DNA from 4 places in the Promicromonospora xylanilytica genome. Region 4 is predicted to be linked to each of the others. Evidence: riboswitches for the same ligand, from Rfam matches in the RefSeq annotation. Region 4 holds a riboswitch; each other region holds the start of a gene.

Region 1 (7,748 bases), on a different contig from region 4:
CGGAAGCGGACTGCCCCGAGGACCTGGGCTGCGAGTGGCTGCCCGCCCCGTACGAGAAGGCGTCCCCTGACCTGCCGGACGGTACGGGGGACTACGGCAACCACGACCAGGCCGACCGCACCGGCGCGGGCGGCCCGTCGCTCGACTACATCCTGATCCACGACACGGAGACGGCCTACCAGCCCACGGTCAACCTGGTGCAGGACCCGACCTACCTGGCCTGGAACTACACCCTGCGCTCCTCGGACGGACACGTCGCGAACCACCTCGACCCCGCCGACGTCGGCTGGCACGCGGGCAACTGGTTCATGAACATGCACTCGATCGGCCTGGAGCACGAGGGCTGGGCGGGTACGGGCGCCTGGTACACGGAGGCGATGTACCAGGCGTCGGCGGCGCTGGTACGTCACCTCGCGGCGGAGCACGACATCCCGCTGGACCGGGCGCACGTCATCGGGCACGACCAGGTTCCGGGCATCCTGCCCGGGTACACCAAGAACGTGCACTGGGACCCGGGTCCGTACTGGGACTGGGACCACTACTTCGAGCTGCTCGGCGCACCGGTCGGCGGTGACCTGGAGGCGACGACGAACGTCGAGCCGGGTGACGTCGTCGAGGTGCGCACCGGATATGCCGAGAACCCGAACCTGGTGACGGGCTGCGAGGCGGCGTCTCCTGGTTCGGGCGACTGCGTCGAGGGGGCGGGGACCAACTTCCGATACCTGCACCAGGCGCCGTCGGACGACGCGCCGCTGGCGAAGGACCCGGGCTGGAAGCCGGACGGGTCCGACGGCAGCACCTACGCGAGCGACATCAGCGCGCGCGTGCAGTCCGGGCACAAGCTCGTCGTCGACCGGGTCGAGGGCGACTGGCTGGGCGTGTGGTGGGCCGGGTCGCTGGCGTGGCTGCACAACCCGGCCGACCGGCCGGTGGTGGTGCCCGCCACGGCGAAGACCGTCACCGTCGCCGGTGACGCCCCGGCGCCGGTGTTCGGCCGCGCGTACCCGGAGGTGGACGCGTACGAGGAACACCCGGGCGTACCGGTGCAGGAGGTCACGCCGATCGAGTACCGGGTCGGCGTGGAGCAGACCTACGCGGTGGCCGACGACCACGTGCCCTCCGACTACTACCGGGCCGCCACCTTCGACGGTTCCGGGCCGGGCGACCGCACGGTGGTGCGGGGCGACGACGTGTACTACCAGCTGTGGCTGGCCCACCGGCACGTGTTCGTCAAGGCGGCCGACGTCGAGCTGCACGACCCGGTGGTCGCGGATGTGACCGGGCCGACCATCGAGGGCCGGGCCAAGCCGGGGAAGGTGCTGACGGCCGACGCCGGCACGTACCTCCCGGAGGACGTCTCCGTCACCTACCAGTGGCTGCGCGACGGCGAGCCGGTGCACCGGGCGACCGGCCCCCGGTACCTGGTGACGGGCCACGACCGGGGTGCCGAGCTCACGGTCGAGGTCACGGCGTCGGCCCCGGGCCACACGCCGGCGACGTACACGTCCCCACCGAAGCCCATCTCGCCGAAGTAGTCATTTGGCGAGGTAGTCGGTTGGCGAGGTAGTCATCCAGCGAGGTAGTCATCCAGCAGGCGCTGGATGACTACCTCGCCAACCGACTACCTCGGCGAGGGGCGGCTACCAGTTGGGCGTGACCCCCGGGACGTTGCGGGGGAGCTTCACGTCGTGCGGGTGGTAGACGTACGTGATGCCGTCGGTCGACGTCTGCCACACGCGCTCGAAGTTCTCCCGCGTGTACACCGAGCGCACCGCCTCGTTGCTGGCCTTGTTCGGGTCGTTGATGATCGGGTCGCCCTCCGCGGTGAACCCGATCAGCGTGACGATGTGCCCGTTCGTGCCGTAGCCGGCCTCCGGCATCTCCTCCTCCTCGAAGTTGATCGAGAGGATGAGCGGGATGCCGGCCTCGATGAACCGCTCGGCCTCCGCGAGGGAGCGCAGCCGGGTCACGAACGAGTCCAGGCCGAACGTGCTCGCGTACGCGGCGTTGAACGGCCAGTTGCCCGCGCCCTCGTACGCGTAGTCCCACGTGTGCATGGCGGCGTAGTCGACCTGCGGGTCACCGTTCGGCGCCTCGATCCCCTCCAGCTCCTCCGGCGGGACCTCCCGGCCGTAGGAGTACAGCACCATCGTGGACGACGTCGGCGAGCACCACACCTGACCGCCGCCCCCGAACTCGGGGTACTCGCCGCGGTGGATGTTCTGGCTGTACCGCGGCACGTCGAGCTCGACCGCGCGGCCGAGCGTGAACTCGGTGGTGCCCGGGTAGTGCGAGTCGGGCAGGTACTCGTTGGTCATGGTGGTCACCATGTCCAGCCGCGGGGAGACCCGCGTGCCCTCCGGCCGGTACAGCGTGGCCCGGGTCTGGAAGGCGACCGGTTCGTGGCCGGACTTCGCCACGTAGGTATCGGTGAAGAGGTACGCGTCGTCGTCGGTCTGGCCGTTCACCGAGGTGCGGTGGATGTCGCCGACCTCGCCGTCGGCGGGCGCGAACTCGTCGCCGGACGCCCAGCGGCTCATCACGAACCACTTGGTCCACGTCCCGTCGGCCTTGCGCCCGCGGAACTCGATCTCCACCCAGGTGCCCGTCGGCGTGACGGCGTTCCACGAGCTGACCGACTCGTCGACCGGGTACCCGGTCTCGACGACCGGCGAGGTCCACCGGCCCGTCTCGTAGCTGACCGGCGTGCCGTCGCCGAACGGATCGGTGTACTCGACGGTGTCACCGGCGCCCCGCAGCACGAGCCCGCCCCTGGCGCCCGGCCGCAGGTTCTCCGACTCGCCCGCGCGCAGCTCGTGGTACCCGTCCCAGGTGGTCAGCGTGATCTGGTTGTCCGACGCCGTCGTGCCTGCCTCGGGCGCGCCCGTCGCCGGCACCGCACTCGCCACGATTCCTGCCTGCACCACGAGCGCTCCCGTCGCTGCCAGCGCGAACGCCCTCGTCCGCAGCTTCTCTCGGATCGACATGCCTGCCTCCATGTCCCGGGCCCACAACGGGATGGAGTGGGCCGTTGACCTTCTTTACCAGACCCGAGGCCGGGACAGAAGGGTTCTGCCCCCAGGTGATCTGACAGCCGTCATGGTGCTAACGTCATCGCGATCCCACGGGTGCCTCGCGCAGGGGCTGAGATCGGGCTGGACGGCCCGGGACCGTTGAACCTGTCCGGTTAACACCGGCGTAGGAAGCAGGAGTCTCATGATGGAGAACACCCAGTCCCGCACGCTCGCGTACGAGCACGAGCACGACGGCGGGCACAGCACACCGCACGAAGAGGACGGCCTGCGTGTGCCGGTCACCGAGATCGCACTGGCCCCCTCGCCCGACGGCACCCCGAACGAACCGGTGCGGGTCTACCGCACCCAGGGGCCCGGTTCCGACCCGGTGCGCGGTCTCGCTCCGGCCCGAGAACCCTGGGTCGTGGCGCGAGGAGACACGCAGGAGTACGACGGCCGCCGTCGGGCGCTGACGGACGACGGCAGGGGCGCCGTGCGCCGGGGCGCAGCCTCGCAGGAATGGCAGGGCGAACGGCGCAGGCCGCGCCGCGCGCTCCCCGGGCGGACCGTCACCCAGATGCACTACGCACGCCAGGGCGTGATCACCCCGGAGATGCGGTTCGTCGCGGTACGCGAGGGCTGCGACGTCGAGCTGGTGCGCAGCGAGGTAGCCGCCGGCCGGGCGATCATCCCGAACAACGTGAACCACCCGGAGTCCGAGCCGATGATCATCGGCAAGGCGTTCCTGGTGAAGGTCAACGCGAACATCGGCAACTCGGCCGTCCACAGCTCGATCGCCGAGGAGGTGGAAAAGCTCGAGTGGGCCACCAAGTGGGGCGCCGACACCGTCATGGACCTGTCCACCGGCGACGACATCCACACCACCCGCGAGTGGCTGCTGCGCAACTCGCCCGTCCCCATCGGCACCGTGCCCATCTACCAGGCGCTGGAGAAGGTCAACGGCGACGCGAGCGCGCTCACCTGGGAGGTCTACCGCGACACGGTGATCGAACAGTGCGAGCAGGGCGTCGACTACATGACCGTGCACGCCGGCGTGCTGCTGCGGTACGTGCCGCTCACGGCCGACCGCGTGACGGGGATCGTGAGCCGCGGCGGGTCGATCCTCGCGGGCTGGTGCCTCGCCCACCACCAGGAGAACTTCCTCTACACCCACTTCGACGAGCTCTGCGAGATCTTCGCGGCCTACGACGTCGCGTTCTCCCTGGGCGACGGGCTGCGGCCCGGCTCGCTCGCCGACGCGAACGACGAGGCCCAGTTCGCCGAGCTCGACACGCTCGCCGAGCTGACCAAGCGAGCCTGGGAGCACGACGTCCAGGTCATGGTCGAAGGTCCGGGGCACGTCCCGTTCCACCTCGTCCGCGAGAACGTGGAACGACAGCAGGAGCTCTGCGAAGGCGCCCCCTTCTACACGCTCGGCCCGCTCGTGACCGACATCGCGCCCGGCTACGACCACATCACCTCCGCCATCGGCGCGACCGAGATCGCCCGGTACGGCACGGCGATGCTCTGCTACGTCACGCCCAAGGAGCACCTCGGCCTGCCGGACCGCGACGACGTGCGCACCGGCGTCGTCACCTACAAGATCGCCGCGCACGCCGCCGACGTCGCCAAAGGGCACCAGGGCGCGCGCGACCGGGACGACGCCCTGTCCAAGGCCCGCTTCGAGTTCCGCTGGCGCGACCAGTTCAATCTCTCGCTCGACCCGGAGCTCGCCGAGGCGTACCACGACGAGACCCTGCCGGCCGAGGCAGCGAAGACCGCGCACTTCTGCTCGATGTGCGGGCCCAAGTTCTGCTCGATGCGCATCTCGCAGGACATCCGGGACGAGTTCGGCGGCGTGCAGGCCCAGGCGGCGCTCGCGGACGCGGCGGTAGCGGACGGCATGGCCCAGAAGTCGGCGGAGTTCCGCGAGTCGGGCGGCGACATCTACCTCCCGACCCCCACCCTCCGCCCCTGACCCTCCGTTGAGTGCTGGATCTTCGCCCCGTCCACCGCCCGGATGGGGCGAAGATCCAGCACTCAACGGGTTGGGCGGGGCGGGTCAGGTCAAGTGGGGGACCGGGCCTGTCGTCGTCCCCTCGACCAGGCTGACCGGGAGCACCACCGACTCCGGCTCCTCACCGGCGAGCAGCGCGATGACGGCCAGGCCGAGCGCACGACCCTTCTCGACGAGCGGCTGGTGCACGCTGGTGAGCAGGTCGGGAGAGAGCCACGGCAGGTCGAGCCCGTCGAACCCTGCGACCGACACGTCCTCGGGCACGCGCAGGCCCAGCTCGCGAGCGGCGATCACCGCGCCGGCGGCGAGCAGGTCGGAGTGGGCGACGATCGCCGTCGGGCGGTCCCGGGCGGGCGCCCACTCGGACAGGATCTCGGTGGCGGCGTCGCGTCCGTGTTCCACGAGCGAGGCGGGCGTCTCCCACGACATGACCGGCTCGATGACGTCCCGCACTCCGGCCAGGCGGTTACGGGTGGGCGTGCGCTCCACGATGGCGAGCCGGTCGGCGTCGACGAGCCCCGACCGCTCGTCCCTGCCGAACGGCAGCGCGATCTCCGCGATGCGCGTGTGCCCCAGCTCGACCAGGTGCCGCACCGCCTCGGCGGAACCCTGCCGGTCGTCGACGCCGACGACGGGCACGCCGGGCACGTGCTGGCCCTCGCCGATCACGACCGGGACGCCCCGCCGCTGCAGGGCGGCGAGGTTGGGGTCGTCCTTGAGGGTCCCCCAGACGAGCACGGCCACGTCCATGGCGGCGGCCTCGACGAGCGGGTCGACGGCGGGCGGCAGCCCGGCCTCGGCAGCGAGCCCGACGGACTGTGCCGTGGCGCCCTGCGGCATCCCGGGGACGAGCAGCACGCCGAGGCCCTGCTCGCCGATCGCCGAGACCAGGCCGTGCAGCACCTGGGTGGAGACAGGGTCCCTGAACGACCGGCCCAGCTGGTCGCCGATCACGACGCCGACGATCCCTGAACGACCCGACCTGAGCTGCCGGCCCAGGGGGTTCGGGCCGGAGTACTCGAGCTCACGGGCGGCGGCCAGCACCTTCTCCCGCGTCTCCGGCGTGATGGGCCCCGCGCCGGAGAACGCGAGCGATGCGGTGGAGACGGAGACACCTGCCAGCTCGGCGACCTTCGCGAGGGTCGGTCGTACGGTCTGGCGGCTCATCGCGGTCCTTCTCTCGATCGGGCACGGGCGGTGCAGGGAGGAATCTGCTGGGCTGATCCCAGGTTGTGGCCTACGGTCGGGAGATTCAATCGCACCAAGGAGTCCAGTGCCTACTGCACACGCCGCCGCTCGTGCGGTCTTCGTCGTCTTTGCTGCCAGTGGGTTCGCGTTCGCGAGCTGGGCGTCGCGCCTTCCGGCGGTGCGCGACGGCTTGTCCTTCTCCGAGCAGGAGATGGGCCTCCTGCTCCTGACCGGGTCCATCGGCTCGGTCGCAGCGATCCCGCTCTCCGGCCTGGTCGCGGAGCGTTTCGGGACCTCTCGGACAGTAGTCACCTTCGCGGGGGTCCTGGTCGTGGGGCTGGCCGTCGCCGGGTACGGCGTGGTGACGGACGCGCACCTCGCGGTGCGCCTCGGCCTGATCCTCTTCGGCGTGGGCGCCGGGGTCTGGGACGCCGCGATGAACCTCGAGGGCGCCGCCGTGGAGCAGCGTCTCGGCCGTGCGGTCATGCCGGTGTTCCACGCCGGGTTCTCGTTCGGCACGGTGCTCGGCGCGGGTATCGGTGCCCTGGTGGCCACGGTGGGCGTGCCGGTCGTCTGGCACATCGTGACGGCCGGGCTGGTCGCCCTCGTGTCGGTGCTGGTCTCCGTCCGCTACTTCTCGCCGAGCGTGGTCTCCGCCGCGGTGCCGCACGGCGTGCCCGTCGGTGACGCCGGCAGCGCGGACGGCGCCGACCCGGGAGAGGTGACGCCGCCGACGTCGGGCGTCCGGGGGCTGCTCGCCGCCTGGCGCGAGCCGCGCACCCTCGCGATCGGGCTGGTCGTGCTCGCCGCGGCGCTCACCGAGGGAGTGGCCAACGACTGGGTCAGCCTCGCGGTCGTGGACGGCTTCGGCACGTCCGACGGTATGGGGGCGGTTGGCCTGGCCGTCTTCCTCACCGCCATGACGACGGCGCGGCTCGCCGGCACGCGCGCCATCGACCGGTTCGGGCGGGTGCCGGTGCTGGTGCTGTCCGCCCTGCTGGCGTTCGTCGGCGTGCTCACGTTCTCGCTGGTCCCCGTGCTGTGGGTGGCCCTGGTCGGGGTAGGCCTGTGGGGCCTCGGCGCGGCGATGGGGTTCCCGATGGGCATGAGCGCCGCGTCGGACGAGCCGCGCCGCGCCGCGATGCGGGTGGCCGCGGTCTCGACCATCGCGTACACGGCGTTCTTCGTGGGCCCGCCGCTGATCGGGTTCGTCGCCCACTCGACGGGCTACCGCCTCGCGGTGCTCGTGCTGCTGGTCCCGATGGTGCTGGGCCTGCTGGTGGCGCGTTCGGTGCGTCCGTTGCCGACGGCTGCCGGTGTGAAGAGGTAGTGCAGGGCGGCGAGATGCACGGTGCCCAGCGACTGGGCCGTGAGGGCGAGCAATGCACACGTCCGTGGGCACCAAAAGGTTCCAGAATTGGCAGACATCACCCACGGCATGTCGAAGATGTGCACAAATCCAACGCGTCAGGTAGATAGGCTTGCACGGTGAGCCCATACCCGGCAGACACCGTCCAGGCGCAAGCGGT
Region 2 (7,748 bases), on a different contig from region 4:
CGAGCTGCATGATCGAGAGCACCGAGGCGGACCGCAGGTCCAGGAACTGGGTGGTTCGGGTCCAGATCTCGGTCTCGATGGTCCCGTAGCGCGCGCCGCCGAGCACCAAGACCACGCCGAACGCCGTGGCGCAGAACAGGAACACGACGGAGGCCGCCGACGCGACGGCGGGCGCCAGCGACGGCAGCGTCACCGTCCGGAACACCCGTGCGGGTCCGGCCCCGAGCGACGCGGCGGCCTGCTCGGTCCGGGGGTCGAGTCGCTCCCACAGCCCGCCGACGGTGCGCACCACCACCGACACGTTGAAGAAGACGAGGGCGATGACGATCCCCGCCAGGGATTCCTCCAGCCCGAGGAACCCGAGGGCGCCGCCGGGCGCGAACAGGGTGCGGAACGCGACGCCGACCACGACGGCCGGCAGCACGAACGGCACGGTGACGAGCCCGCGCACCAGGCTGCGGCCGGGGAACGAGCGCCGGTAGAGCAGGTAGGCGAGCGGCAGGCCGAGCAGCACGGAGAAGGCGGTGCCGAGCACGGCCTGGGTCAGCGTGAACCCGACGAGCCGCCAGGTGCGCGGGCGCTGGAGCACCTCGGTGAAGCCGCTGAGGTCGACCGCGCCTTCGGGCACGAAGCCGCGGACCACGAGCGCGGCCACGGGCCAGGCGAAGAAGATCGCGAGGAATCCGAGCGGGACGGCGACCGCTGCCGCCCACAGCAGCGGCGCGGTTCCCCGCCGGCTCAGCCGAGCACTGTCTCGGTCCACCGCTCGATCCACTCGTCGCGGTGCTCGCTCACCTCGGTGGGCTCCACCTCGTACGGCTTCTCGGCCTGGGGTGCGAACTTCTGCCAGTCGGCGGGCAGCTGCACCGAGGGGTCCGCCGGGTACATGTACATCGACTCGGGCAGCGCGGCCTGGACGTCCTCGGTCAGCAGGAAGTCGACCAGCTCCTGCGCACCCTCGGGGTTGTCGGAGCCGGCGAGCACGCCCGCGTACTCGACCTGGCGGAAGCAGGTCTCGAGCAGGGCGCTCGTGGTCGACCGAGACCCGTCCTCGCTCACGGTGAACGCCGGCGACGTCGCGTACGACAGCGCGAGGGGGCGTTCTCCGCCCTCGCCGGCACCCGAGAAGTCCACGTAGTACGCGTCCTCCCACGAGTCGGCGACCTTGACGCCGTTGTCCGCGAGCGATGCCCAGTAGTCCTCGAACCCGTCCTCGCCGAACGCGCCGATCGTCGCCAGCAGGAACGCGAGCCCCGGGGACGACGTCGCCGGGTTGGTCACCACGAGCAGGTCCCGGTACGCGGGGTCGGCCAGATCGTCCAGCGTCCTCGGCACCTCGAGGCCGGACTTCTCGAACCAGGCCTCGTCGACGTTCACGCAGACGTCGCCCTGGTCGACCGGCGTGAGTGCTCCACCGAGCTGCTCGGCGCCGTCCGGGAGGCCCGGAGGCGCGTACTCCGCGACGACGCCCTGCTCCAGCGCGCGGGAGGCGAACGAGTTGTCGATGCCGAACACGGCGTCGCCCAGCGGGGCGTCCTTGGTGAGCACGAGCTGGTTCACCAGCGTCCCGGCGTCGCCCGCCGCGCTGACCTCGAGGGTCATCCCCGACTCCTCCTCGAACCGCTCGACGAGCTGCTCGTCGAGGGCCCAGGAGTCGTGGGTCACGAGAGTCACGGTGCCGGACGCCGACGGGTCGCCCGCGCCGGTCTCGGAGCTGCCGGGCCCGGAGCCGCCGCAACCGGTGAGCAGGAACGCCACCGAGAGCGCTCCGGCGATCGGTCCAGCGTGGACGGTGCCCCCGTGGGCACCGGAAAGACGCAACATCATGCCTCGACTTCCTCCGCCGGTGTGACCCGGATCAGGTTCAAGGGTCTGCGGTGGTCCGCACTCTCAGCGCTGTCGGGCGCTCCCCTGTCGTTTCCAGGCAGCCTACTGGCCCTTCGGGCGCTACGGTGTGAAGGTGGCCCAGATTGAGACGGAACAGACACTCGCCGAGAAGGTCGGCACGCTCGCCCTGACGCTCGCGGCCGGCTGGGCCGCGCAGAAGGCGGTCAGCATGATCTGGAAGGGCGTGACGGGCAACGACGCGCCCAACAAGCCGGACGACCCGGAGCTGGACCTGGTGCAGGCCACCGTGTTCGCGGCGGTCGCCGCGGGAACAGCGGTGTTCGCCAAGCGCCTGGCGGCGAAGGGGGCGTCGAAGGCCGCCCTGCGGATCGCCGCCCGCCGCTCGGCGCACTAGCCGGTCCAGCCCCGAGGCCGGTCCTGCCGGTGGCAGCGCTCAGCGCGCCGCCGTGCGTGGCCGCCGGGTGAGCAGCGGGTCGTGCCCGCGCGGCCTGCCCACCGGCTCCACGCCGTCGAGCGCGCGGGTCAGCGCCGCCTGCGTGATGCCGGTCTGACCCTCGGTGCGCAGCCTGGTCATGACCTGGTCCGCCGCCAGCCGCAGCGGGATGCTCACCCTGCTCGCGACGTCGAGCAGCAGGTGACCGGCCGTCTCCTCGTCGACTCCGCGAACCGCCATGATCACTCCCTTGGCCTGCTCGATCACGGCCTGGCTGACGAAGGCCCGTGTCACCACGCCCTCCGACCGCCGGGTCAGCACCTCCTTCTGGACCGGCGTGGCGTCGACGACGTATCCGACCAGCTCCGGTGACCGGTCCGGGCCACCCCGCACGCCCTGACCGATGACGACCACCGAACGCGTACGGCCCTTGCGGTCGACGATCCGGTGCGAGCACGCGAACGGCCGGCCGAGCCGCAGCGCCTCGGCGGCGGCGCGGACGATCCGGCTCCGGTCGTCAGGATGCTTTCTCGAGCGCAGCGCCTCGAGGCATGGTTCCACCTCGTGCCGCTTCCACCCGTGCATGGTGTAGATCTCGTCGGACCACCACCAGCCGCCTGACGTGAGGTCGACGCGAAACCGGCCGACCAGCAGATTGGTACCGAGGCCCAGGGCGTGTGCCAGATCGCCCGCCGAGAAGCTCGGGGACGGTGTCGCGGCATCTCCTCCGGCGCCGTCCACAACACTGAGTGCTGGCTGTGGGAATGAGGCCATCTCAACCTCCCAGATCCGGTGTGGACCGGGAGCCGCTTCATGACTCCGCGCCATCGATTGTAGAGCGGTTCACCGTCTTCGACAGCCCGGGCGAGCCTCCCGCCGTCCCTGGCGCGCTGCGAGTGCCCAGGCCTCGTGCCAGCCTGAAGTCGCCCGCAGCGACCGACCACCGGCACCGGAGGTGCACCGTGAGCGAGACTCCCCATGACGTGACGGCGGCACCGGGCCCCGCGGTCGAGGACGCGCCGAACCTCCTGGCCCCCGGCCCGCTGCGCGCCGACGTCGTGGTGGTCGGTGCCGGCCTCACGGGCGTCGTGACGGCCCAGCTGCTCGCCGACGGCGGAGCGGACGTCGTGGTGCTCCACGCCGGCACCGCCAGGTCCACCACCACCGCCCGCTCGACCGGCAAGCTCTCGGTGCTGCAGGGCACCCGGCTCGCGCGCGTCGCGCGGTACGGCGACGAGGTCGTACGGGACTACCTCGCGGCCGGCTTCGCGGGCCTGGGGTGGCTGCGCCGCACCCTCGAGGACCTCCACGTGCCCGTCGACAACCGCGACGACCTGACCGTGGCCACCGCGCCGGAGCAGGTGGCCGACGTCGACGCCGTGCTCGCGACCTGTGCCCGCCAGGGGGTCGCCGGCGCGCAGTGGGAGGAAGACCCGCCCTACCCCACGAAGACCTACGGTGCGGTGCGGCTGCCCGGCCAGGGCCAGGTCGACCCGCTGCGCATGCTCTCGGCACTCAGCGCCCGCCTGCGGTCCCGTGGGGTACCGGTGCACGACGGCGTCCGGGTCCGGCAGGTGCGCAGGCTCCGTTCGGGCGTCGCGCTGCGCACCAACCGTGGCACCGTGCTGGCCGACCGCGTGGTGCTCGCCACCGGAGTCCCGCCCGGCCGCCTGGGCGGCCTGTTCCTCCGGCTGGAGGCCGGCCGGAGCCTGCTCACCACCTGGGACGTCGCGGACCCCGGAGCGCTGCCGCCCGGCTTCGCCGACACCATGTCCATCACGGCGGGGTCGCCCGTGCGCTCCCTGCGCCTGGCCGACGGCCTGCTCATGGTCGGCGGCGAGGGTTACACCGTCGGCAGGGAAGCCCGACCCGACCGGCGGCTGGCCGCACTCGACGAGTGGACCCGCGCCCACCTCCCGGTCGGTGCCCCTCGGCACGCGTGGGCGGCCCAGGACTACAGCAGCGACACCGGCCTGCCGCTCGTCGGTCCCGTGCTGCCCGGCGACGACCGCGTGCTCGTCGCGACGGGGTACGCCAAGTGGGGCCTCACCAACGCCGCCGCCGCCGGGCTGGCGCTCGCCGGCCGGCTCCTCGGCGAACCCGTCGAGTGGGGCCCGACGCTCGAACCGCTGGCCCGGCCGCCCCGGCCGACGACCCGCACCGCTGCCACCTTCGGCGAGCAGACCGCCGGCTGGGCCTGTGCCACCACCCGCCCCTCGGGCGGACGGCCGGGCACCGTGCACGTGTCCAGGACCTGCCCGCACCTCGGCGGCGTCGTGCGGTGGAACGACCAGGAGCAGTCGTGGGACTGCCCCGTGCACGGATCCCGCTTCGCCGCGGACGGGACCCTGCTCGAAGGACCGGCGACGGAGGACCTCGCACGGCGCTGACCTGCAGGAACATACCTCCGACGGCGAATGTCACGCGGGGCGACGGTTCGAGATGCGAGTGCTCCGGGGGGCAGCGAACGTAGAGGAACCGGAAGAAGCCCGGTGACGACCATCCGTGGAGGTCACTGTGCGAGTTCTCGGCGTGAACGCCCTCTTTCACGATCCGTCGGCAGCACTCGTCGTGGACGGCCACGTGCTCGCCGCGGCCGAGGAGGAACGGTTCAGCCGGCGCAAGCACGGCAAGCGGCCCGTCCCGTTCGCGGCCTGGGAGCTACCGGAACAGTCGATGCGCTGGTGCCTCGACACCGCAGGGCTGGCACCGAACGACCTGGACGCGGTCGCGTACTCGTTCGACCCGGCGCTCGCCAAGCCGGCCGACGAGATGGGGCTGCCCGACCCGTGGGACTGGCTCCGGCGCCAGTACGCCGAACGGGCGCCCCAGTTCATCGCCACGGCGCTCCCCGGGCTCGACCCGGCCACCGTGCGCTTCGTGCCCCACGAGGTCGCCCACGCCGCGTCGGCCGCGCTCGCCTCCCCGTACCGCACGTGCAGCGTCATGTCGCTCGACGGCCGCGGCGAGCGCTCCTCCTACCTCGCGGGCCGGTACACCGACGGCCGGCTGGAGGTGCTGGCGAGCCAGGAGCTGCCGCACTCCCTCGGTCTTGTCTACGAGTCCCTCACCGAGCACCTCGGCTTTCTGCGGTCCAGCGACGAGTACAAGGTGATGGCGCTCGCGTCGTACGGCCGCCCACGGTTCCTGCCCGAGCTGCGGGAGCTGCTGCGTACCACGCCGGACGGCGGGTTCGTGGCCGAGGCCCCCGACTGGTCGCGCTGGACGCAGCCGGCGACGCCCGGCACGCTGCGGGAGCCGACCGGTTCGGGCGGCCTGCCGCCCGACCAGGCCGACCTCGCGGCCTCCGTCCAGGTGCGCCTGGAGGAGCTCCTCGTGGAGCTGGCCACGGCGCTGCACGAGCGGACCGGCGACAGCGCGCTGACCATGGCGGGCGGCACCGCGCTGAACTGCGTGGCCAACTCCCGGCTGTGGCGTGAGACCCCGTTCGAGCACGTCTGGGTCCAGCCGGCCGCCGGCGACTCCGGCACCGCGCTCGGCGCCGCCCTGCAGCTCACGGCCGAGGCGGGCGTGCGCACCGTGCCCATGGCGTCCGCCGCGCTGGGCCGCTCGTGGTCCGACGACGAGCTGGCCGCCGCGCTGCGCACCGCCGGCGTGCCGTTCACGACCCCCGCCGACCTCCCCGACCGCGTAGCCGCGGTCCTCGCCGACGACGGGATGGTGGCCTGGTTCGACGGCCGGTCCGAGTTCGGGCCGCGCGCGCTCGGGCAGCGCTCGCTGCTCGCCAACCCCGGCCCACGGTCGAACACCGAACGGCTCAACGTGGTCAAGGGCCGGGAACAGTTCCGGCCGGTCGCCCCCATGGTGCTCCTCGAGGACGCGGCGGACATCTTCTCCGGCGGCCCGATACCCAGCCCGTACATGCTGTTCGTCCACGACGTGGCCCCGGGCTGGCGGGACCGGATCCCCGCGACGGTGCACGTCGACGGCACGGCCCGGATCCAGACCGTGGACGGCACGCAGCCCCGGCTCCAGGCGATGCTCCGGGCGTTCCGGAGCCGCACCGGCCTGCCCGTCGTGGTCAACACGAGCCTCAACACCGCCGGCCGCCCCATGGTGGACAGCCCTCGTGACGCGCTCGAGCTCTTCGGCTCCGCGCCCGTCGACCTCCTGGTGCTCGGACCGCACCTGGTCCGGAGAGCGGACGTGTTCACGGCCGCGCGGCCGTCCGGAGGTGCCACGTGACCGCGTCCTTCTCGGTAGTGGTCCCGACCGTGGGCCGCCCGGAGCTGCCGGCGCTGCTCGACTCCCTGCGCACCGCCTGCGCAGGCGGCCCGCGGCCGGTCGAGGTCGTCGTGGTCGACGACCGCGTGTGCACGGGCCACCGACGGAACCCGGCTCTCGACCTGGGGCCCGACCCGGTCCCCGGCGTCCGCGTGCTCCGGACCGGCGGACGGGGCCCCGCCGCCGCCCGCAACGTGGGCTGGCGCAGCGTGCGGACACAGTGGGTGGCCTTCCTCGACGACGACGTGGTGGTGCCGGAGCGCTGGGCCGCCGCCCTCGAGCGGGACCTGGCGGCGGCCGGCCCCGACGTCGCGGGCGTGCAGGGCAGGATCGTGGTGCCGCTGCCCCGGGACCGGTGCCCGACGGATCTCGAACGCAACACCGCGGCACTGGAGACCGCGGCGTGGGCGACGGCCGACATGGTCTACCGCCGGGCCGCCCTGCGGACGGTGCACGGATTCGACGAACGCTTCCGCCGGGCATACCGCGAGGACGCGGACCTGGCGCTCCGCGTCCGCCGGGCCGGCTGGGACCTCGAGCGCGGCGTCCGGTTCGTCGAGCACCCGGTCCGGCCGGCCGGGAACCTGGCGAGCGTGCGCGCCCAGGCAGGCAACGCGGACGACGCCCTGCTGCGCTCGCTCCACGGCCGGGACTGGCGCAGGCTCACCGGAGCCGGCCGGGGCCGCCTGCCCCGGCACGTGGCGACGGTCACGGCAGGGCTGACCGCGCTCGGCTGCCTCGCCGTGCCGAGCTCCCGTGCGGCACGCGCCGGCACGGTGCTCGCCGGATCGGTGTGGGCGGGGCTCACCGGGGCGTTCGCCGCCGAGCGAGTGGCGCCCGGTCCACGACGAGGCGACGACGGTCACGGCCCCGAGCTGCGGCGCATGGTCCTGACCAGTGTGCTCATCCCCTTCGCCGCCGTGGCCCACCGTCTGCGCGGCACCTGGCGCTGGCGGACGCTCGGCGGTCGCGTACCGGCCTGGCCCCCGCCGGTCCGTGCCGTCCTGTTCGACCGGGACGGCACGCTCGTCCACGACGTGCCCTACAACGGGGACCCGGACGCCGTCGTGCCCGTGCCGGGCGCCCGCAGGGTGCTGGACCTGCTGCGGGCCGACGGGCTGCGGGTGGGGGTGGTCTCCAACCAGTCCGCCATCGGCAGGGGCCTGCTGACGAGCGCGCAGGTGGACGCGGTGGACGAACGGGTCCGCCGGCTGCTCGGCCC
Region 3 (7,748 bases), on a different contig from region 4:
GACGATCTCGTCGATCCGGTCGAGGATCTCGTCGGTCAGGGCCACGTCGACGCCCGCGAGCGCACTGTCGAGGTGTTCCATGGTGCGGGGGCCGATGATCGCGGACGTCACGCCCGGGTGGGCGATGGCGAACGCCATGGCGAGGTGGTTCAGGGGCACCCCCGCGTCCTGGGCGACGGGGACGAGCTGCTCGACGACGTCGAGGCGATGCTCGTCACGCAGGTGCTCGAACCCGTACCGGGCGCGGTGCGTGTCGTTGGCCTGCCCCTTGCGGTACCGGCCGGTGAGCAGGCCGCCGGCCAGCGGGCTCCAGACGAGGGTGCCCATGCCGTGCTGCTGGGCGACCGGGAGCACGTCGCGCTCGATCCCCCGGTTGAGGATGGAGTACGGCGGCTGCTCGGACCGGAAGCGCTCCAGCCCGCGCCGCTCGGCGACCCACTGCGCCTCGACGATGTCGGCGGCGGGCATGGACGACGATCCGATGGCACGCACCTTGCCCGAGTTGATCAGGTACGTCAGCGCCGCCAGCGTGTCCTCGACGTCCGTCTCGGGGTCCGGGCGGTGGATCTGGTAGAGGTCGATGTGGTCGGTGCCGAGCCGCCGCAGGGAGTTCTCGACCTCGGCGATGATCCAGCGGCGGGAGTTGCCGCGGTGGTTGGGGTCGTCGCTCATCGGCAGGTGCACCTTGGTGGCGAGCACCACGTCGTCGCGGCGGCCCTTGAGCGCCTTGCCCACGATCTCCTCGGACTCGCCGTGCGAGTACGCGTCGGCCGTGTCGATGAAGTTGATCCCGGCGTCGAGGGCCCGGTGGATGATCTTGACGGAGTCGTCGTGGTCGGCGTTCCCGACCGCGCCGAACATCATCGCGCCGAGTGCGTAGGGGCTGACCTTGATGCCGGTCCGCCCGAGGTTGCGGTACTGCATGCGTCCTCCTGGGGTCATGGTCTGGTGAGCGCACCGTCGATGCCGTAGTCTCGGAACTAAGTGGAACGCTCTTCCAGAACTATATGGAAAGGCATTCCGGATAGCAAGGGATGGGAGCGAAGTGACCCAGAACACAGCGCCGCGCGCACTGCGCGCCGACGCGCAACGCAACGTCGACGCCCTGCTCGACGCAGCAAAGGCCGTCTTCGGCACGTCGGGCGTCGATGCGCCGGCGAAGGAGATCGCCGACCTGGCCGGCGTCGGCGTCGGCACGCTGTACCGGCACTTCCCCAAGCGCTCCGACCTGGTCAAGGCCGTGTTCCAGCACGAGGTCGACGCCTGCGCCGACGCCGCCCCCGTCCTCGCCGAGCAGTACGCGCCGGTCGAGGCGCTCGAGCGGTGGCTCCACCGGTACACGGAGTTCCTGGCCACGAAGCGCGGGCTCGCCTCGGCCCTCCACTCGGGCGACAGCGCCTTCGACGCCCTGCCCGCCTACTTCCTCGGGCGGCTGGGCCCCGCGCTCGGCTCGCTGCTCGACGCCGCGGTCGAAGCGGGCGCCGTGCGCGCCGTGGCCAGCCCCAAGGACCTGCTGTACGCCGTCTCGAAGCTGTCCCTGCCCATGGCGGACGAGGGGCCGGACCACGGCCGCCGCATGCTCGACCTGCTGGTCGACGGACTTCAGCACGGGGCACGACCGGTCTAAGGTGGACCGACATGGCGCGGGGCGCCAGGGCGAGAGCCCGGCTGAGATGCACCCGTGAACCTGCTCTAGGTAATTCTAGCGAAGGAACGCCTCATGGGTCCCGATCCTGCCCTGCCCTCCGTCGTGCGCACCCGTGCGCCCGGCCACCCCGTCGTGGCGCTGACGATCGCCGGTTCCGACCCCTCGGGCGGAGCCGGCGTCCAGGCCGACCTGAAGACCTTCGCGGCCCTGGGTGGCTACGGCTGCGCGGTGCTCACGGGCCTGACGGCACAGTCCACGACCGGTGTGACCCGGGTGCTGCCCGTACCCGGCGACATGGTCACGGCGCAGCTCGAGACGCTGTTCGCCGACGTGGCGGTGGACGCGGTGAAGATCGGCATGACGTCGGACGCCGCCGTCGGCCGGGCGATCGCGGCGACCCTGCGCGCGCTGCGGTCCGCCGGCCCCGCGCCGTACGTGGTGCTCGACCCGGTGATGGTCTCGACCTCGGGCCACCGGCTGCTCGAACCCGACGCCGAGGCGGTGCTGCGCGACGAGCTGCTCCCCCTGGCCGACCTCGTCACGCCGAACCTGCCCGAGGCCGCCGTGCTGCTCGGCGTCGAGAAGGCGCGGGACGCCGTGGAGGCCGCCGACCAGGCCCGCACGCTGCTGAAGCTCGGGCCGCGGTACGCCCTGGTCAAGGGCGGGCACCTCGTCTCGGCCGAGTCGGTGGACCAGCTCGCCGGTCCCGGGCCGGACGTGGTCGCGCTGACGGCCCCGCGGGTGCCCACCCGGAACACGCACGGCACGGGCTGCACGCTCAGCTCGGCGTGCGCCGTGCTGCGCCCGCGGCACGACGGCTGGGAACCGGCGGTGCGCGCCGCCAAGGACTACCTGACCGGTGCGCTGCGGGCGGCGGACGACCTGGTGATCGGCGGCACCGGCACGGCGCCCGGACCGTGGAGCGGGCACGGCCCGGTCGACCACGGCTTCGCGGACCGGAGCGCCTGACCGGCCGCGCACGCCATGATCTGCGGGCCACGCCATGATCCGCGGCTGACCGCCTCGGACGCAGAAGATGGCGTGGCCTGCGGAAGATGGCGTGGCAGGACGGCCGCGTCAGGCCGACGTGAGGATCTCCCCCGCGCGCCGGCGCGCCCACGCGTCCGCCTCCAGGACGCCCTCGACCGAGCCCGCGTCGCCCGCGGCCGTCGTCGCGTGCTGCTCCACGACGGCAGCCACCGTGTCGACGATGTCGAGGAACCCGATGGCGCCGTCGTGGAACGCGTCCACGCACACCTCGTTCGCGGCGTTGTAGACGGCCGGGTGGGTGCCGGCGGCCTCGCCCACCTGGCGGGCCAGGCGGACGGCGGGGAAGGCGTCGTCGTCCAGGGGCAGGAACTCCCACGTGGCGGCCTTCGTCCAGTCGATCGCCACGTCGACGTCCGGCAGGCGGTCGGGCCAGGACAGGCCGAGCGCGATGGGCACGAGCATCCGCGGCGGGCCGGCCTGCGCGATGGTGGAGCCGTCGGCGAACTCGACCATCGAGTGGATCATCTGCTGCGGGTGCACCACGACGTCGATGGCGCTGAACGGCAGGTCGAAGAGCAGGTGCGCCTCGATCACCTCGAGGCCCTTGTTCACCAGGGTCGCCGAGTTGGTGGTGACCACACGCCCCATGGCGAAGTTGGGGTGCCGCAGAGCCTGTGCGGGCGTGACGTCGCGCAGCTCCGCCCGCGACATGCCACGAAACGGCCCGCCGCTGGCCGTCACGACCAGCCTGCGCACCTCCGACGGCGCGCCCGAGCGCAGCGACTGCGCGATGGCGGAGTGCTCCGAGTCGACCGGCACGATCTGCCCCTCGTGCCGCACGGCCGCCTTGACCAGCGCGCCACCGACCACGAGCGACTCCTTGTTCGCGAGCGCCAGCGTCGAGCCGGCGGCGAGCGCGGCGAGAGTGGGTCGCAGGCCGACCGACCCGGTGATGCCGTTGAGCACCACGTCGCTCCCCCGGCCGGCGAGCTCGGTCGCGGCGTCGGGTCCGGCGAGCACCTCGACGCCGTCGGCCCCCGCCTCGCCGAGCAGGGTGGTCAGTGCGGGGCGTGCGGCGGCGTCGGCCACGGCGACGGCGCGGACGCCGAGGTCCGCGGCCTGGCGGGCGAGCGCCGGCAGGTCCGAGCCCCCCGCGGACAATGCGTCCACCCGGAACCGGTCGGGGTTGCGCCCGATGACGTCGATGGCCTGTGTGCCGATGGAACCCGTTGAGCCGAGGAGGGTGACGCTTCGCATGGGCACATCCTGTCAGCCCTCGCCCGGCTGCTCGGCACGGCCCCTGCCGAACATCCGCCAGCCGCGGACCACTCCGCGCGGGTCGGGCACGGGGGCGTCGGCGGCCTCGAAGCCGGCGTCCTCGGCGAGCGGGACCACGTGCAGGCCGAAGTCCGCGAGGATCACCGGGATCGCGCGGATCGCCGCCCGGTCCTTCTCGCGGTCCGCCTCCGACAGGTCGGCCCAGGGACGCAGGTCCGGGTGCAGGCGGCGGGCGTCGTCGCGCTCGGGAGCGTAGGACCAGCCGTCGGCGAGCTTGTCCGCCATCCAGCGGTCGTGCTCGTCAACAGCCCGCGCGTCCACCATGGGTTCGGGGATGCGGCCGTGCTCGGTGTCGCCGGCGGGCGCGACGGTGCAGCCCATCTGGCGCAGCCGGTCCGGGATGGCGCGCACCTGGGCGCGGTTCGCGGCGCGCAGGTCGTCGGACAGGTCGGCCCAGGAGACCATGGCGGGGCTGCTCTCCCAGGCCACGCCGCGCGCCCGCTGGTTGCGCAGGTAGGTCAGGTGCGCGGAGACGGCCATCAGGTCGTAGACGTCGTCGTGCACCAGCGCGCCGGGCGCGGTCGCCTTGCGCAGCAGCGAGCCCGGTTCGACGACGTCGAGCCGCCCGCCGAGGTCGTCGAGGATCGCGCCGTCGTGGGTGCCGAACAGCCCGCCCAGCCCCGCGAGCCGGTTGAGCCGGAGCACCACCGCGCCCTCGCCGGCCCGCCAGAGGTCGCTGTCGCGGAGGGCGTTGCGGAGCGCATCGCCGTCGTCGTCGTGGCACACGTAGACGCGCTGGGGCGTGCCGAGGGCGCGCACCTCGGCGAACGTCTCCACCGGGACGAGCCGGCACGCCGAGCGCACGCTGGGCCAGCGGGTCCGCAGGGTGCGGGCGGCATCCTGCGCGCCGGGCCCGACCAGGGTCACGGTGAGCGGCTCTCCGCCGGACGCGATCTCGACGCTCCGCAGGCGGGCGAAGGCGACGACGAGCGCACGGCCGAACGTCCCGTGCCCGACCACCGAGATATGTGGGGCGTCGCCGCGGGCGGCCGTCTGGTCGCGCCGGGCCAGGGAGCGGGCGACCAGCTCGCCCAGCGTGAAGAAGTCCACCCCGGGCTGGGGGTGGCTCAGGTGGCGGGCCTGGAGGGCGAGCGCGAGCTCGGGATCGCTGACGTGCGCGTTCAGCCGCAGTCCGGGCACGTCGGGGGCCCGTTCCGCACGATTGGCCACCGCGACGGTGAGCACGTTGACGCCGGGCTCGTCGTCCTCGCTCTCGCAGGCGTACAGCACCGCAGCACCGGCCACCCCCGCGTTGCGCAGCGACTCGGCGTCGCCGGTGGCGGTCCGCGCCACGAGCGCTCCCCGGGCCGCGAGCGCCTCGGCGATGACGCCGGCGGCGGGCGTGCGGCCGACCACTATCGCGTGGCCGCGCATGCGGCGGGTGCGCATCAGCGTGAACTGGTCGGCGAACAAGGAGCGCACGGCCTCGAACACGGCGGAGCCGGTGGCGACCGGCGCGAGGAAGCGCGCGACCTGGAGCTGCCAGGGCAGGTCGCCGCCCTCGTTCGTGGCCTCGGCGCCGAGCACGAAGAGCTGCACGGTGTAGTAGACGACGTCCCACACGGTGGTGCCCCAGGCGAAGTCCGGGGAGGCGCGGTAGAGCCAGAAGCCCCACAGCCCCAGACCGAAGGCGACCCCGAACAGCGCGGCGAAGCCGGCGCGGACCCAGGACCGGCGTGCCAACGGCCTGCGGGAGCCGCCGCGGGGGACCACCAGCTCCGGTGCCATGTCGTGCCCTTCCTCGTGCGGCTCGCGACGTCCGACTCGCGCCCACGCATAACCGTGCAATGCACCCTAAAGGTCGTTAGCGTCTGACCTGCGGCGACACGACCCACCCGGGGATACGTTTCTCCGGTTCACCACCTTCGCCGAGGAAGGGACGCGGGTACGAGGATGACCAACCGGACAGGACGTGCCCTGCGCCCTGCCGGTAGAGCGCGCCGTGGCCCGCGGGGCTTCCGGTACGACGCCTTCCTGTCGTACAGCCGCGACTCCGACGGCGAGTTCGCGCCGGAGTTCCACCAGCAGCTGCTCGACTTCGACAAGCGCGACGACGTGCCCGACCTCAACATCTTTCTCGACCGGACCGGGCTGGCGAACAACTCCAGCCTGTGGGGCGCGATCGAACGCAATCTCGAGGACTCCGAGTACTTCATCCTGTTCGCCTCCGAGGGCGCCGCGAGCTCCAAGTACGTGGCCAAGGAGGTGGAGTGGTGGCTGGAGCACCGCGGGATCGACACGCTGCTGATCGCGATGACCAGCGGCAGGATCGTCTGGGACCAGACGGCGAACGAGATCGACACCATCAGCAGCACCGCACTGCCCGCGCCGCTCGCGGCGGGTCTCGACCACGAGCCCAAGTGGACCGACCTGACGCGGTTGCGCCAGCGCCGGTTCTGGCGGCACCACCCGGACCGTCCCACGGCGCTCGCCGAGCTCGTCGCCCCGCTGCGCGGGCCCGACGTCAGCACCGAGGAGATCCTGAGCTCCCACATCGCCCGCCAGAGCTCGGCGAGCATGCGGGGACGCCTGGTGAACCTCTCGCTCGGGGTCATGCTCGCGCTGTCGGTCGGCGCGTTCGCGTTCGCCGAGCGGGAGGCGGGCCGCGCGAACGACGCGATGAACGCCAACGCGGCGCACCTGCTCGGGGCGACGTCCCACGTGGTGCAGCAGGACGATCCCGCGACGGCGCAGCTGCTGGCGGTCGAGGCCGTCCGCAGGCTCCGCGACGGCCAGACCCGCACCGCCCTGTTCAACGCGGTCACGGCGAACGAGCCCGCCGACCCGTACCTGCTGCGCACCACGGACCTGACGGGGGACGCCGCGCTCGCCGACGTGGCGGCGACCGGTACCGGCGTCGTCGGCCGCACGGACACCGGAGACCTGGTGCGCTGGAACCCCGACGACGGCGCCCCGACCGTGCTGCACGGGGACCGCACCCCGTTCGCCCGGGTGACCGCCCGGGCGGACGGGGCGGCCGCCGGCCGCACGGTGGTGGCCGGGAGCGCTGACGGGGCGGTGGTCGCCGCGGTGGACGATCTCGGGGTGACGATCGGCCGGTTCGGCGAGCTGCCCGAGGGCAGCACCAGCCGGCAGACGCACCTCGACCTGGCGGGCACCACGGCGGTCGCCGTCACGCCGGACGGCGGCATGCTGATCGTCGCGTGGCACGACGCCGACACGGGGCGGAACCGGATCGGCAGCATCACCCTCGAGGGCCGGGACCTCTCCGTGCTGGAGTCCGAGGGCGACCCGCACCGCCCCGACGAGCAGGACCTGGCGTTCTACGGTCTGGCGGACACCGGCCTGTCGGTCACGTCCCTCGCCGTCGGTTCCAGCCGCACCCTGGCGGTGGCGGACGCCGCCGCGGGTGCCCTCGAGGTCCGCAGCCTTGACTCTCTCGCGCTGAGCGGCGCGGGGGCGGTGGACCTGCCGGCCGGTGCCGTGCCGTCGCCGTCCCTGCGGGACTGGGCGACCCTGCGTTCCGGGCCCGGCGGCACCACGGTGACCGTGCGCCACTGGGCCGACGGGTCGACGCGCACGGCGAGCTGCCCGGTGCCGCGCGCCTGGTCCCACCCGCGGGTGGTGGCGATCGACGACGACACGACCCGCGCCCTGCTCACGACCGACGGCGGGCTGGTCGCCTGCGAGATCCACAGCGGTCTGGGCGAGCACCGCACCTGGCACCTGTCGGGTGTCCCGGAGCCCGGCCCGCCGGTGCTGGTGGGCACGGAACGCGTCGTGGCGGCGGCGGGCGGTGGGATCGCCCTGT
Region 4 (7,748 bases):
CGCATCCGCGGCGGTGACGGCGACGCCGAGGGCGGTGTGGCGCTCAACGGGCGGTTCGGCCAGAACACGAAGATCAGCGACGTGTGGATCGAGCACGCCAACGTCGGGGTGTGGGTCGGGCGCGACTACTCGAACATCCCCGACTTGTGGGGCCCGGCCGACGGCCTGGAGCTCAGCGGCATGCGCATCCGCAACACCTACGCGGACGGCGTCAACTTCAGCAACGGCACCCGGAACTCCAGCGTGCTCAACTCCTCGCTGCGCAACACCGGCGACGACGCCCTCGCGGTCTGGGCCAACCCGTACGTCAAGGACCCGGCGGTCGACATCGGCCACGACAACACGTTCCGCAACAACACCGTCCAGCTCCCGTGGCGTGCCAACGGCATCGCGATCTACGGCGGCTACGACAACAGCATCGAGAACAACCTGATCTCCGACACGATGAACTACCCGGGCATCATGCTGGCCACCGACCACAGCCCGCTGCCGTTCTCCGGCACGACGCTCATCGCCAACAACGGCCTCTACCGCACCGGCGGGGCCTTCTGGAACGAGGACCAGGAGTTCGGTGCGATCACGCTGTTCCCCCAGACGCACGACATCGTCGGCGTCACCATCCGCGACACGGACATCATCGACTCCACCTACGACGGCATCCAGTTCAAGAACGGCGGCGGGAACATGCCCGACGTGCACATCACGAACGTACGGATCGACAAGTCCAACAACGGTTCCGGCATCCTCGCGATGGGCGGCGCTCGCGGCAACGCGATCCTGTCCGACGTGACCGTCACCAACTCCGGTGAGGGGGACATCGAGAAGGAGCCGGGTTCGACGTTCGTCTTCACCGGCGAGTAGGCGGAAGGCGGCCCCGCTGCCGAAACGGGGGCCGGTGCCGGCATCCGACGGGATGCCGGCACCGGCGGTGTTGAGCCGCAGGTTGTTGGGTTGCTGGTGGTGTCGAGCCGCAAGGTGCTGGTTGCCGGTCGTGCCGAGCCGCAAGTTGCTAGTCGTTGGTCGTGCCGAGCCGCAAGTCATGTGTCGATCAGAGCCCTGATCGACCATGATCATTCGGTTCGGCGTCGTGGTGGAAGCGGGGCTTGCGGTTCGACGTTCGTCAGGTCACTGGATGACCGTTAGCTCGCGGTTAGACGTCCGTCAGGCCACCGGACGACCGTTAACTTGCGGCTCGACACGGTCTCGCGCCGACCCCGCGCACGGCCGCGGCCGACCCCCACGCCGCCCCCACGCCGCCCCCACGCCGACCCCACGCCGACCCCCAGCCCCGCCCGCTCAGCTCCCCACGCGCTCCGTCACCCGGCGCCGCAGCTCGGCCGCGGCGGCGCGCGGGTCGGCCGCCCGGGTGATCGCGCGGACGACGACGACGCGCCGTGCCCCGGCGTCGAGCACCTGGTCGAGCCGGGCGGTGTCGATCCCGCCGATGGCGAACCAGGGCGTGGCCGGCTCCCGGCCGGCGACGTCACGCAGCAGGTCGAGGCCGACGGCGGCACGGCCGGGCTTGGTCGGCGTCGCCCACAGTGGTCCGACGCAGAAGTAGTCGACGCGCGCATCGGCCTCGGCGGCCAGCGCCTGGTCCAGGGAGTGGGTCGAGCGGCCGAGCACGGGACCGTCGCCGAGCAGGGCCCGCACCGCGTGCGGCGGGAGGTCGTCCTGCCCCATGTGCACGACCGGCGCACCGGTCAGTCCCGCGATGTCGGCCCGGTCGTTGACGGCCCAGAGGGCGCCGTGCTCGGCGGCCACCCGCGCGACGAGGGTGTGCAGCTCGACCTCGCGGGCGGCGTCCAGGGACTTGTCCCGGAGCTGGACGACGTCGACGCCGCCCTCCAGCGCCGCGTGCAGGAACGGTTCGAGGTCTTTCGTGTCCTCGCGGGCGTCCGTGCACAGGTAGAGGCGGGCGTCGGCGAGCCGGGTTCGGGGGTCCACGAGCGCGAGTCTAGGCAGACGCCGGACCCCGCCGGACGTCCCGTCCTTGTCCGGGCACCTCACGGGCGGGGATAAGGTTGTCGGGTGCACGGGAGCCCCGCTCGGGGCTGAGAGGGCGTGAGCGCCGACCGTCGAACCTGATCTGGGTCATGCCAGCGAAGGGAGAACATGTGAGCAGTCGTGCGTGCGACGTCCTCGTCATCGGCGGGGGGATCATCGGCCTGACCGCGGCCTGGCGGGCGCTGGAGGCCGGCGCGAGCGTCGTCGTGCTGGACCCGTCGCCCGGCGACGGCGCCACCCACGCCGCCGCGGGCATGCTCGCGCCCGTCATGGAGGCGGGCTTCGGGGAGGCCGGTCAGGCCCGGCTGGGCACCGCCTCGCTCGCCCTCTGGCCGGAGTTCTCCGCCGCGCTCGAGCGCGCCGCGGGGCTGCCACCGGGCGCCGTCGGGCTCGACACGACCGGCACGCTCGCCGTGGCGTACGACAGCGACGACCTGGTCGCGCTGCGCCGGATGCTCGCCCTGCACCGCGAGTGGGGCCTCGGCTCGGCCGAGATCACGCCCGACGAGGCGCGGCACCGCGAGCCCGCCCTCGGGCAGCGGCTCGCGGGCGCGGCGTGGGTACCCTGCGACCACCGGGTCGATCCCCGAGCGGTGCACGGGGCGCTGACCGCCGTCGTCGCGGCGCGCGGGACCGTCGTGCGCCGCGCCGCGGTCTCGCTGACCCGGGCGGACGGAGTGGCGGACGGCGCGGTGGTCGGCGCGGTCGACGAGGCCGGTGCCGGGTACGTGGCCGGGACGGTGGTCCTGGCCGCCGGTCACGCCAGCGGCACCCTGTTCGCGGGCGCGCCCACCCGGCCGGCCCCTGGGACGACGCTGCGCCTCGACGCCGCCGCCGACCGCGCACCGGCGGTGGTGGTGCGCGGCACCGTCCAGGGCCGCCCGATCTACGTGGTGCCCCGCGCGGCGCGCCCCGACGGGCTGCGCCGGCTGGTCGTCGGTGCGACGTCGGACGAGCGCGAGGACGACCACCTGACCCGCGCGGGCGACGTCTTCGCCCTGCTGCGTGACGCCCGCGCGCTGCTGCCCGGGCTCGACGACGCCGTGCTCCTGGAGGCCACCACCCGGTCCCGGCCCGCCAGCCCCGACAACGCGCCGCTGCTGGGCCGGGCGGCCGACGGGCTCTGCCTCGCCACCGGGCACCACCGCAACGGCATCCTGCTCACGCCGCTGACGGCCGTCGCCGTGGACCAGGCGCTGGGCGTGGCCCCGTCCAGCGCGCGGGCCGCGGACGCCGTCGAAGCCGCCAACCGGTACGCCGACCCGTACAGGTTCACCGAGACGTACAGGTCCGCCGACACGTACAGCACGACCCGAGGAAGCACAGCATGACCCGAGGAGGCACCGCATGACCACCGCCCCGTCCACGCCGCACCGCGAGAGCCCCGAGCCGCACACCGGCTCGGCCGGCACCGCCGTCGTCAACGGTGAGCCGTACCCGCTCGACGCCCCGGTGCCCGTCGCCGACCTGGTCGCCCGGCTCCTGCCCGGCCTCGTGGTCGACGGCGCACCGCAGGGGGTGGCCGTCGCGCTGGACGACGCCGTCGTGCCGCGCGGTGCCTGGAGCACCACCACCGTCCGGCCCGGCGACCGCGTCGAGGTCGTCACCGCGGTCCAGGGAGGCTGAACATGCAGGACACACCGAGCCAGGACACACCGAGCCAGGACGCACCACTCACCATCGCCGGCACGACGCTGAGCTCGCGGCTGGTCATGGGCACCGGGGGAGCGGCGAGCCTGCTCGCCCTGGAGGACGCGCTCGTCGCGTCGGGCACCGAGCTGACGACTGTCGCCATGCGGCGCGTGTCCCGGCCTCGGCCGTCGGGTGACCCGGCCGGCGCGGGGGACCCGTCGATCTGGGGTCTGCTCGCCCGCCTGGGCATCCGCGCCCTGCCGAACACCGCCGGCTGCTTCTCCGTGCGGGAGGCGGTGCTCACCGCCCAGCTCGCGCGGGAGGCGTGCGAGACCGACTGGATCAAGCTGGAGGTCATCGCCGACGACGTGACGCTGCTGCCCGACGCGATCGGCCTGGTCGAGGCGGCCAAGGTCCTGGTCGACGACGGCTTCACCGTGCTGCCGTACACGAACGACGACCCGATCGTCGCGCGCCGCCTCCAGGACGTGGGCTGCGCGGCGGTCATGCCGCTGGGCTCGCCCATCGGCTCGGGGCTCGGCATCGCCAACCCGCGCAACATCGAGGCGATCGCGGCGGCGTCGGCGGTGCCGGTGATCCTGGACGCGGGCATCGGCACCGCGTCGGACGCCGCGCTGGCGATGGAGCTCGGGTGCGACGGCGTGCTGCTCGCCACGGCCGTCACCCGCGCCGCCGACCCGGTGCGCATGGCCCGCGCCATGCGGCTCGCCGTCGAGGCGGGGCACGACGCCGCGCACGCCGGCCGGCCGCCACGCAGGGAGCGGGCGCTGGCGTCGTCGCCGGCCGACGGCCTCGTGCGCGTCGGTGACAACCTGGACCTCGCGCTGTGACCGCGGCTGGAACTGTGACCGCGCTGCCACCGCTCGTCGAGCCGGGCCGGGAGCTAGGCCGCGACGAGCTGGCGCGGTACGCCCGGCACCTCGTGCTGCCCGGCGTGGGCCCGGACGGGCAGCGCCGGCTCGCGAACGCGCGCGTGCTGGTGGTGGGCGCGGGTGGGCTCGGCAGCCCGGTGCTGCTCTACCTCGCCGCCGCGGGCGTCGGCACGCTGGGGATCGTCGACGACGACGTGGTCGAGGCGTCCAACCTCCAGCGCCAGGTGATCCACGGGGTCTCGGACGTCGGTGTGGCGAAGACGGCGTCGGCGCGCGCGGCGGTCGCCGAGATCAACCCGCACGTCGAGGTGGTGGAGCACCGCGCACGGCTGACGACGGCCAACGTGCTCGACGTGCTCTCCGGCTACGACCTGGTGCTGGACGGGACCGACGCCTTCGCCACCCGCTACCTCGTCTCCGACGCCGCCGAGGTGCTGGGCATCCCGTGCGTCTGGGGCGCGATCTACCGGTTCACCGGGCAGGTGGCCACGTTCTGGGGTGCGCCGCCCGCCGGTGTCGAGGGAGTCACCTACCGGGACGTGTTCCCGGCCCCACCGCCGCCCGGCGCCTCGCCCGACTGCGCGGCGGGCGGCGTGCTCGGCGCGATGTGCGGCACCGTCGGCTCGGTCATGGCGACCGAGGCGATCAAGCTGGTCACCGGGGCCGGCGAGAGCCTGCTCGGGCGGCTCGCCGTGTACGACGCGCTGGCCCTGACCTGGCGGCAGCTCTCCGTGGCCCGCGATCCCGCGAGGGAGCCGGTCACGGAGCTGCTGACCGGCACCGGCGACGCCGACCCGTACGTGGCGTTCTGCGGGCTGCCGCCGTCGGACGGTGCGACGGTCACCGTGGCGGAGCTGGCCGCGCTGCGCGCGGACGGCTCCGCGCCGGTGGTGCTCGACGTGCGCGAGCCGTGGGAGGTCGAGATCGCGGCCCTGCCCGGTGCGAGAGTGGTTCCGTCCGGGGCCTTCGAGGGTGACGACTCCGCCGTGGCGGTGGCCGACGTCGCTGCCTGGGCGGCGGGCCGCCCGGTGCACGTGCTGTGCAAGTCCGGGGGCCGATCACTGGCCGTGGCGCGGCGGCTGCGCGAGGCGGAGGTCGACGCCCGGTCGGTGGCCGGCGGGATCCTGGCCTGGGCGCGCGACGTGGACGAGACCGTGCCGGTCTACTGAGCCGGTCTACTGAGCCGGTCTACTGAGCCCGGCGACTGAGCCCGGCTACCGGTCCCGCGCGGCGGCCCATGCCTCCGGGCTCGCGACGTGGCTCGAGTGCCCGGCGGCGAGCACCGTGCGGAGCTCGGCGAGGTGCTCGGTGCCCGGAGGGAGCGCGAGGCGGTTGAGGATCGTCAGGGCCGGACCGGGATCGAGGTCCCCGAAGTAGTCGTGGTAGCTCCTCAGGAGGCCGCGGAACACCGCCGGCCGGAGCCGCTCGATCGAGGCCGCGGCCTCGTAGGACCGGGCCTTCACGCCCCAGCGCACCGGGCCCGACGCCGTCAGGACCCGGTCCGCACGGCGGAGGAAGGCCTCGTCGCCGCCCTCGTCGCCGACGGGGCCGGCCTCCAGCAGCTCGGCGTCCTGGCCCAGCAGGGCGACGAAGGCCTCCTCGGACGTGTCCGTGCACTCGAACCAGGTGTACCAGAGCGACTGGGTGATCCGTTCGCTGACCTGCGGCGCCTCCAGCCGGTCCCGGTAGCCCGCCCAGAGCTCCGCCGGAGGCTGCTGGCGGGAGCTGCCGCAGTACGGGAAGTGCATCTCCTGGGTGGTCCAGAACTCGTCGAGCAGGTCGACCAGGCCGAACGCGATGCGAAAACGCATCGCGACGTCGAGGCCGTCGTCGTCGAACACCCAGCTCGAGTAGTCGAGCGCTACGTCGTTGGCGCTCAGCTCCGAGCCGAGGTCGTCGTCGATCCACGTGGTGTCACCGATCTGGCGAACCTTCGCCCGGGCAAGCCATGACCGGGCGGTCTCGGCGTCAGCCGTCGTGCTCATCGTGTACCTCTCACCCGCATCCTCGTGGCCCAGGACCAGGGCTGTGCGCCGGTCGCCACAAGGCGTGGGATCTCGTCGTGCCGCGTTCCCGGTGGGATCAGGGAGCGGCTGTTCGCGGACCCGATGCTATCCGACGGGGGACCGCGACGTCCCGAGAGCGCTCGGCGGCCGGGCTCGGCTGCAGGGTCCTGGCCGGAGAAGCAGTTCACCGTGCGAGCCGTCTCTGTCCGGCCTAGCCTGACCAGGAAGGACGTCGTATGAACGTCCTCGGCGCGGGCCTCAAGGAGCGGGACTCTCAGGCGCCGGGCGGTCGCGGGTCGGCCGCTCGAAGGGAGGCCACCATGAGTGACAGCTCTGCAGACGAAGCCAAGTCCCGTCCTCGGTTCAGCCGGGCCTACTCCTTCGGCATCGTGACCGCCGGGTTCTTCCTCGTGTCGTGGATCGGCCAGTTCGTGTTCCAGGCGATCGCGGTCCGGAACGAGGCGACCCAGCACGGGGCGCAGTTCTCCTGGGCGGACTTCTACCCGCAGTTCCTGTCCTCCACGTTCGAGAACTGGCAGTCGGAGTTCCTCCAGCTCGTGTGGCAGGCAGCGGGCCTGATGCTGTTCTACTTCTGGGGCTCGTCGCAGTCGCGCGAGGGCGAGGAGCGGGTCGAGGCGAAGATCGACGCCCTCCTGGAGGACCGGGGGATCGACCCGACGCGGATGGACCACGACGTGCGGGCCCGTGCGGAGGGCAAGGGTGCCTGACCAGGGCGGGTGCCCGGGACACCGAAGGTCAGGGGGCCACCGCGATCTCGCCGGCGGACAGGCCCAGCAGGGCCACGCACAGCACCGCGACCCCCAGACCGAGGCCGAACGGGGCACGGCTGCGGGGCCGGGCGACGGCGCTGACGCCGGCGGCGAGCGCCAGGCCGACGGCGCCGGCCCCGCCGGCCCAGGCCGCGGCGTTCGGGGCACCGGCGGGGCCGGTGACCACGACGGCGGCCGCGGCCACCAGCAGGCACGGCGCGAGCACACCGGACACGCGGCGGCCGAGCCGGTGGGGCAGCCCCCGTACGCCTGTCGACGCGTCGTCCTCCAGGTCGGGCAGGGTGTTCGCGACGTGTGCGCCGACGCCGAGGAGCGCCACCGCACCCACCGCCCAGGCGGCCGGGACGCGTGGGCCCGGCGCCGCGAGCACGACGGTGACGGCCAGCAGCGGGAACGAGACCGCGTAGGGCAGCCACGAC

Evidence for each region. Region 4 has a riboswitch for thiamine pyrophosphate ahead of thiO (glycine oxidase ThiO). Riboswitches for the same ligand answer to the same signal wherever they lie in the genome.
Region 1: it holds a riboswitch for thiamine pyrophosphate, as region 4 does, so the genes downstream of both, thiC (phosphomethylpyrimidine synthase ThiC) here and thiO (glycine oxidase ThiO) in region 4, are expected to answer to the same signal.
Region 2: it holds a riboswitch for thiamine pyrophosphate, as region 4 does, so the genes downstream of both, ACYVK7_RS03695 (thiamine ABC transporter substrate-binding protein) here and thiO (glycine oxidase ThiO) in region 4, are expected to answer to the same signal.
Region 3: it holds a riboswitch for thiamine pyrophosphate, as region 4 does, so the genes downstream of both, thiD (bifunctional hydroxymethylpyrimidine kinase/phosphomethylpyrimidine kinase) here and thiO (glycine oxidase ThiO) in region 4, are expected to answer to the same signal.

What each region holds. Positions count from the first base shown of each region.
Region 1 covers NZ_BAAGRP010000075.1:386,509-394,256, reverse strand. The annotation lists gene ACYVK7_RS25920 (N-acetylmuramoyl-L-alanine amidase) at 1-1,535, shown strand, start outside; gene ACYVK7_RS25915 (C39 family peptidase) at 1,641-2,987, opposite strand; TPP riboswitch at 3,117-3,222, shown strand; gene thiC (phosphomethylpyrimidine synthase ThiC) at 3,217-4,992, shown strand; gene ACYVK7_RS25905 (LacI family DNA-binding transcriptional regulator) at 5,077-6,198, opposite strand; gene ACYVK7_RS25900 (MFS transporter) at 6,305-7,549, shown strand; gene ACYVK7_RS25895 (UDP-N-acetylmuramate dehydrogenase) at 7,708-7,748, shown strand, end outside.
Region 2 covers NZ_BAAGRP010000003.1:15,842-23,589, reverse strand. The annotation lists gene ACYVK7_RS03700 (ABC transporter permease) at 1-763, opposite strand, end outside; gene ACYVK7_RS03695 (thiamine ABC transporter substrate-binding protein) at 739-1,824, opposite strand; TPP riboswitch at 1,819-1,923, opposite strand; gene ACYVK7_RS03690 (DUF4235 domain-containing protein) at 1,961-2,242, shown strand; gene ACYVK7_RS03685 (PAS and ANTAR domain-containing protein) at 2,282-3,055, opposite strand; gene ACYVK7_RS03680 (FAD-dependent oxidoreductase) at 3,244-4,671, shown strand; gene ACYVK7_RS03675 (carbamoyltransferase family protein) at 4,814-6,487, shown strand; gene ACYVK7_RS03670 (HAD-IIIA family hydrolase) at 6,484-7,748, shown strand, end outside.
Region 3 covers NZ_BAAGRP010000074.1:45,247-52,994, reverse strand. The annotation lists gene ACYVK7_RS23115 (aldo/keto reductase) at 1-924, opposite strand, end outside; gene ACYVK7_RS23110 (TetR/AcrR family transcriptional regulator) at 1,046-1,627, shown strand; TPP riboswitch at 1,635-1,731, shown strand; gene thiD (bifunctional hydroxymethylpyrimidine kinase/phosphomethylpyrimidine kinase) at 1,721-2,617, shown strand; gene dxr (1-deoxy-D-xylulose-5-phosphate reductoisomerase) at 2,726-3,895, opposite strand; gene ACYVK7_RS23095 (RyR domain-containing protein) at 3,908-5,704, opposite strand; gene ACYVK7_RS23090 (TIR domain-containing protein) at 5,870-7,748, shown strand, end outside.
Region 4 covers NZ_BAAGRP010000007.1:288,473-296,220, reverse strand. The annotation lists gene ACYVK7_RS09140 (CARDB domain-containing protein) at 1-861, shown strand, start outside; gene thiE (thiamine phosphate synthase) at 1,297-1,947, opposite strand; TPP riboswitch at 2,026-2,128, shown strand; gene thiO (glycine oxidase ThiO) at 2,118-3,338, shown strand; gene thiS (sulfur carrier protein ThiS) at 3,355-3,633, shown strand; gene ACYVK7_RS09120 (thiazole synthase) at 3,636-4,490, shown strand; gene ACYVK7_RS09115 (ThiF family adenylyltransferase) at 4,505-5,701, shown strand; gene ACYVK7_RS09110 (hypothetical protein) at 5,747-6,517, opposite strand; gene ACYVK7_RS09105 (DUF6766 family protein) at 6,859-7,266, shown strand; gene ACYVK7_RS09100 (UbiA family prenyltransferase) at 7,295-7,748, opposite strand, start outside.